Regions from separate parts of the Streptomyces sp. NPDC002884 genome, predicted to be linked through region 2. Evidence: riboswitches for the same ligand, from Rfam matches in the RefSeq annotation. Region 2 holds a riboswitch; the other holds the start of a gene.

Region 1 (3,394 bases), on a different contig from region 2:
AGGGAGCACGGCATGGAGAAGATCGTCGTATGAGCGACATCGAGGATCCCGTCCTGCTGCACACCGCCGGCCGAGCCGCCCACATCACGCTCAACCGGCCGAGGGCCATCAACGCCCTCAACCACACGATGGTGCGCCGGATCGACGACGCGCTGAGCGCGTGGGAGCGCGACCCGGCCGTCGAGACCGTCGTCATCTCCGGGGCGGGGGAGCGCGGGCTGTGCGCGGGCGGCGACATCCGCGCCGTCCACGACGACGCCCGCGACGCCGACGGCGCCGCCTCGGCCGCCTTCTGGCGCGACGAGTACCGCCTCAACGCCCGCATCGCCCGCTACCCCAAGCCCTACGTCGCCGTGATGGACGGCATCGTGATGGGCGGCGGGGTCGGCGTCTCCGCGCACGGCGGTGTCCGGGTGGTCACCGAGCGGTCGAGGATCGCGATGCCCGAGACCGGCATCGGTTTCGTGCCGGACGTCGGCGGCACTCACCTGCTCGCCCGCGCCCCGGGCGCACTGGGCACCCATCTCGCCCTGACGGGCGCCCGGATCGGCGCCGGGGACGCGGTGCTGTGCGGGCTCGCCGACCACTACGTACCGTCCGTGTCGCTCCGTCGGTTCGTCGACGACCTCTCCGGTCTGCCCGTCCAGGCAGCCCTGGACCGTCATGTACGGCCCTTGCCGGCCGGGGAGCTGGCGGGCCACCGGGCGTGGATCGACAGCTGCTGCGCGGCCGACACCGTCGAGGAGATCGTCCGACGGCTGTTCGCCCACGGCGACCCGGCGGCGAAGGAGACCGCGGAGACCCTGCTGGCCAAGTCGCCCACCGCGCTCAAGGTCACCCTGGCCGCCGTGCGCCGCGCCGGGCGGCTCGGCGTGCTGGAGCGGGTGCTGGAGCAGGAGTACCGCGTCTCCTGCGCGGCCCTGACCACGCCCGACCTGGTCGAGGGCATCAGGGCCCAGGTCATCGACAAGGACCGCGACCCGCGTTGGTCGCCGGCCACTCTCGCCGAGGTCACGGCGGCCGATGTGGAGCGTTTCTTCACCCCGCTCGGCGAGCGTGAACTCCGGCTTCCCGGGCCCGATATGGCCACGGAGGCGGCCCGGTGACCGCAACCGGGGCGGTGATCCGGGCCACTTGGCCGTGGAGAGGGCAATCACGCCAGGTGGGGCGGTATTGGCCAGCGGCCCGACACGCGGTACCGTCGCTCTGATATTTGACGACGGCGAGACGGAAGCCGGTGAGAATCCGGCACGGTCGCGCCACTGTGGACGGTGTACCCCGAAGGGGCGCACCGCGAGTCAGACCCGTGGCCGTCGTCATGTGCACCACCGAGATGGGACGCGAACTCCCAGAGGAGGTCTTGCCATGGCGCAGCATGTCGCCCAGCCGACTACCAGCACGCCCGTCGTACCCGCCAAGTTGCCGCTGAAGGACATCGCCCCCTGGGCCGTCTTCTTCGGCGTCCTGATGCTGGTCCTGCTCTACTTCGTCGGCGCGGAGCAAGGCGCGACCGCCGTCGTCTCCGGCGAGGACGTTCACGAGTGGGTGCACGACGCCCGCCACCTGCTCGGCTTCCCCTGCCACTGACCCGAGGGGAACCCCAGCACACCCATGAACTCCGCAACGGTAAGAAACCTGCTCGTGCGGGGCATGCTCGCCGGCCTCGGCGCCGGCGTGCTCGCCCTGATCGTCGCCTACTTCCTCGGTGAGCCGAACGTCGACAGCGCGATCGGCTTCGAGGAGTCCCATGCCGCGGGCCACGAGCACCACGAGGTGGAACTCGTCTCCCGCAGCCTCCAGTCCACCGCCGGCCTCGCCACCGGCGTGCTGATCTACGGGGTGGCCTTCGGCGGCATCGCCGCCCTCGCCTTCTGCTTCGCCCTCGGCCGCGTCGGCCGGTTCACCCCGCGGGCCACGGCCCTTCTGCTGTCGGGGACCGCCCTGCTCGCCGTGTACGTCGTGCCGTTCCTGAAGTACCCGGCCAATCCGCCCGCGGTCGGCGACGGCGACACCATCGGCAAGCGGACCACCCTGTACTTCCTGATGATGGTGCTCGGCGTGCTGCTCGCGGTCGCCGCGGTGATCCTGGGCAAGCGGCTCGCACCGAGGCTGGGCACCTGGAACGCCACCGTCGCAGCCGTCCTCGGCTTCGTGCTCGTCATCGGGCTGGCCTACGAGTTCCTGCCGACCGTCAACGAGGTGCCGAGCGACTTCCCCGCGACCCTGCTGTGGCGGTTCCGCCTGTCCGCCCTCGCCATGCAGCTCACGCTCTGGGCGGGCTTCGGCCTCGTCTTCGGCGAACTGGCCGAACGGCTGCTGCACCCCAAGCCCGCCACGGTGACCGCGGGCACGCCGGTGGCCGCCCCGCAGTGACCTGACCGGCATCACGACCCGACGAGAGGGCCCACGGAACCGTTCCGGGGGCCCTCCCGCGTTCGCGAGCCCGCCGGACCGGCGGCCGGTGAAACTGCCGGGACGAACATCCGACCGGCCGCCGGTACACGGCAACTGCCTCCGGCCCCGCCGTCACTCCCGCCGGTACACGGCAGCCGCCCCCGGCCTCGCCGTCACTCCCCGCCGGTTCGCGCCGCTCGCCGCCGACCCCGTCGCGTCGGGGGTCCCGGTCCTCCTGACATCCGAGGACCCGGTCGCCCGTACGATCGAGTCCGCCGGCATGGCCCGCGTTCCGCTCGTGGGCACCGGCCGGATCCCCGGGGAGGGACTGTGATCGCCGTAGTCGGCGCCGGACTCATGGGCGCGGCCACCGCCTGGCAACTGGCCCGCAGGGGCCACGAGGTCACGCTCGTCGAGGCGTACGACGTCGGCCACCGGCACGGCAGCTCGCACGGGAGCTCACGGATCTTCCGGAGGGCGTACGCCGACCCCTTCTACGTACGGCTGACCGGACAGGCGTACGAGCAGTGGCGGGAGCTGGAGGACGACAGCTCGACCCCCTTGCTGCGCACGACCGGTGGGCTCGACATGGGCGAGGACCACGACCCGAAGGTGATCGCCGGTCTCCTCGCCGCGGCCGGAGTGCCGCACGAACTCCTCGGCGCGGAAGCCGCCGCGGAGCGCTGGCCGTACATCCGCATCACCGGTCCGGTGCTCCACCACCCCGACGCGGGCGTGGTCCACGCCGACGAGACCGTCGGGGCCTGCGTACGGCGGGCGATCGAGCACGGGGCGCGGGCGATCATCGGCACCCGCGTCACCGGCATCGACGTCCGGGGGAGCGGGAAGGCGCGGCTGCACACCGACGACGGCCGCGAGATCGTCGCCGACACGGTGGTGGTCGCGGCCGGCGCGTGGCTGCCCGAGCTCGGACTGCCCGTCGCCCTGCCACCGCTGCGGGTGACCCAGCAGCAGGTCTTCCACTTCCGGCAGCGGGACC
Region 2 (3,394 bases):
CGTCATCACGACGAAGGAGGTGAGCGCGGAGAACAGCTGCATGGCGGCGACCCCGGCGAGGACCACCCGGTCGGTGGTGCCGCCGAGGGTGTGGCTGAGCAGCAGCACCAGAGCGAAGGAGACCAGCGCGCCGAGGAACGCGCCACCGGAGACCGACAGGAGGCCGCCGCCCGCGCCGAGCACGACGACCAGCACCGCGCCGGTCGAGGCGCCGGAGGAGACCCCGAGGACGAAGGGATCGGCGAGCGGGTTGCGCAGCAGGGACTGCATCACGGCCCCGCACACCGCTAGGCCGGCGCCGCACACCGCGGCGAGCAGGGTGCGCGGCAGCCGCAGGTTCCACACGATGCCGTCCCGCAGCGGCGTCAACTCCGCCTGGCCCCAGCCGAGATGGGACGCGACCGCGGACCACACGTCACCGACGGCGATGTCCGCGGGGCCGATGGTGATGGCCACGGCGACCGAGGCGCACAGCAGCGCGAGACCGGACGCCCACAGCAGCGCGCGGCGCAGTCCGCCCGCCGCCGCGGCCCTGGCCACCGCCGTGGGCGCGGCCGGCGCGCCGGTCATTTCGCGAGGCCGTGGCTGCGCAGCGCCGCCGCGACCTTCTCGATGCCCTCGACGGTCCTGACGGTCGGGTTCATGGCCTGTCCGGACAGCAGCACGTACCGCTTCTTCTTCACCGCGGTCATGTTCCTGGTGACCGGGTTCGACTCCAGGAACTCGATCTTCTTGGCGGCGGTCTCGGCCGTCTGCTGCCTGCGGGTCAGGTCGCCGATGACGAGGAGGTCGGGATCGCGGTCGGCGACGGTCTCCCAGTTGACCTGGGGCCACTCCTCCTGGGTGTCGTCGAAGGCGTTCTTCGCGCCGAGCGCGTTCGTGACGATGCCCGGAGCGCCGCAGCAGCCCGCGAGGTACGGGGACTGCGAGTTGGCGAACCAGTACATGAGGGTCACGCCTCGGGCGTCGAGTCCGGCGGTGGCCTCGGTCACCCGGCCCTTCAGCCCGGCCACGAGCCGCTCGCCGCGCTCCCGGACGCCGAAGACCCGCGCCAGGTCGCGTACTTCGCCGTAGACCGCTTCCATGGTCAGCGGCTCGGTGCGGACGCCGTCGCCGTCGCCGCTGTTGTCCTTGCCGACGCAGTCGGAGGGGGAGAGGTAGGTGGGCACGCCGAGCTTCTCGAACTGCTCGCGCGGGGCGACCCCGCCCTTGCCGAGGGTGGAGGCGAAGGAGGCGGCGACGAAGTCGGGTTCGGTGTCCAGGACCTTCTCGAAGGAGGGGGCGTTGTCGGCGAGGCGCCGCACCTTCGCGTTCGCCTTCGCCAGGCCCTCGGCCACCGGGTCGGTCCAGGTGGCGGTGCCCACCATGCGGTCGGCCAGCCCGAGGGAGAGCATGATCTCGGTCGTGCCCTGGTTGAGGGAGACGGCCCGCCGCGGAGGGCCGTCGACACCGATCTGCCGCCCGCAGTTGTCGAGCCGGACCGGATAGCCGGCGGCCCCGCCCTTCCCCGCCGGGCCCGAGGGATCCGCCGGGCCGGAGGAGCCGCAGCCGGCCAGCAACAGGGCGCCGGCCAGGAACAGAACGGCAGGACGGGCAGGACGGACGGCACGTGCGAACGGCACAGGGCTTCCTTCGGCGTCGAGGGCTCAAGCGCGAAGCCCGGTCGTACGGTGCTCCCCCGGCCGTCCGACGGCAGTGGGGTCGCCAGCAGGTCTTCGGACTCGGGGTCACCCGGACGAGGCGCCTTCCCGGACCGCGTACGCGCTCCAGTGGCCGTTGCCCCGCCCGTCGCCCTCACCGCTGCGCGTCAGCTCCGGATTCGCACCGGATTCCCTGACCCGTACACACACGCGTGCGCACATGGGTTCGACTGGCCTTGGCAAGCTACCACACGCCGCCGAGGCCGCCCGCGGGCCGTTTCGGACGGTGGATCAGACCCTCTCGCCGGCTGTCACGCCTGGTTACTATGCTTCTCCAGGCCAGAGGGAGAGAGTCATGTTGACCGAGGTCACAGCGACCCGCTACCTCGCCCCTCTGCGGGCGGGCGGTTCCGTGCCGGCCGTCGTCGAGGCGGACGACCTGGGCACCTACGTCGTGAAGTTCACGGGCTCCGCGCAGGGCCGCAAGGCGCTCGTCGCCGAGGTGATCGTCGGCGAGCTGGCGCGCGCCCTCGGGCTGCGCTTCCCCGAGCTGGTCCTGGTGCACTTCGACCCGGCGATCGCGGAGCACGAACCGCACCAGGAGGTACGGGACCTGCACGCCGCGAGCGCGGGGCTCAACCTCGGGATGGACTTCCTGCCGGGTGCGGAGGACTTCACCCCGGAGGTCGCGGAGGCCTTCCCGGTGGAGCCGCTGGAGGCCGGGAGGATCGTCTGGCTGGACGCCCTGACCGTGAACGTCGACCGTACGGTCCACAGCTCCAACCTGATGGTCTGGCCGACGTTCGGCACCGTCCCGCCCCGGCTGTGGCTCATCGACCACGGCGCCGCACTCGTCTTCCACCACCGCTGGGACGGCGCCGACCCCGAGAAGCGCTACGACTTCCGCCACCACGCCCTCGGCCGCTGCGCCCCGGACACCCGGGCCGCCGACGCCGAGCTGGCGCCCAGGGTGACGGAGGAGCTGCTGCGCCGGATCGTGGCGGAGGTGCCGGACGCCTGGCTGGCCGACGAGGAGGGGTTCACGACCCCGGACGCCGTCCGGGAGGCGTACGTGCGGTACCTCCACGCGCGCGCGGCAGCCTCCGCGGCCTGGCTGCCCACCGACTTCCCCGGCCCGAAGGAGCTCGCCGCCGACGAGGCCCGGCGTGCGGCGAGGACGCAGCAAGGACGGCCCGACTGGCTGAAGCGGGTCCCCGACCTGCACGGCAGGCCGGCCGCGGAACAGGATTGGTCGGTGCACCTCGGATGAGCGAAACGAGTGACGCGAGCGGGCGGGTCGAGATCGAGTACTGCACCCAGTGCCGTTGGCTGCCGCGCGCGGCCTGGCTGGCGCAGGAGCTGCTCACGACCTTCGAGGCCGAGCTGACGGAGCTCGCCCTCAGGCCCGGCACGGGCGGGGTCTTCGTCGTCCGGGTGAACGACGAGGTGGTCTGGGACCGGCGCGAACAGGGCTTCCCCGAGCCGACCGCGGTGAAGAAGCTCGTACGCGACCGAGTGGCCCCGGGGAAGTCCCTGGGCCACTCGGAGAGGTGAGCGTTCCGGTCGGTGCCGGTGCTCAGCCCCTGAGCCGCTCGTACGCCGGCAGGGTGAGGAAGTCCGCGTAGTCCTCGTCGAGGGAGACCGTCAGCAGCAGGTCGTGCGCCTGCTGCCAGTGGCCGGCCGCGAAGGCCTCCTCGCCGATCTCCGCGCGGATCGCGGCCAGTTCCCCGGCGGCGATCTCGCGGGCCAGCTCG

The links. Region 2 has a riboswitch for cobalamin ahead of ABT070_RS12920 (ABC transporter substrate-binding protein). Riboswitches for the same ligand answer to the same signal wherever they lie in the genome.
Region 1: linked by a shared signal. The riboswitch ahead of ABT070_RS07985 (CbtB domain-containing protein) and the one ahead of ABT070_RS12920 (ABC transporter substrate-binding protein) in region 2 are both predicted to bind cobalamin.

What each region holds. Positions count from the first base shown of each region.
Region 1 is NZ_JBEOVB010000003.1:134,038-137,431, reverse strand. Features, by position in the region: gene ABT070_RS07990 (enoyl-CoA hydratase/isomerase family protein) at 30-1,106, shown strand; cobalamin riboswitch at 1,177-1,330, shown strand; gene ABT070_RS07985 (CbtB domain-containing protein) at 1,366-1,587, shown strand; gene ABT070_RS07980 (CbtA family protein) at 1,612-2,373, shown strand; gene solA (N-methyl-L-tryptophan oxidase) at 2,725-3,394, shown strand, end outside.
Region 2 is NZ_JBEOVB010000005.1:78,090-81,483, reverse strand. Features, by position in the region: gene ABT070_RS12925 (FecCD family ABC transporter permease) at 1-570, opposite strand, end outside; gene ABT070_RS12920 (ABC transporter substrate-binding protein) at 567-1,622, opposite strand; cobalamin riboswitch at 1,690-1,890, opposite strand; gene ABT070_RS12915 (HipA family kinase) at 1,996-2,910, shown strand; gene ABT070_RS12910 (Rdx family protein) at 2,907-3,194, shown strand; gene aceB (malate synthase A) at 3,217-3,394, opposite strand, start outside.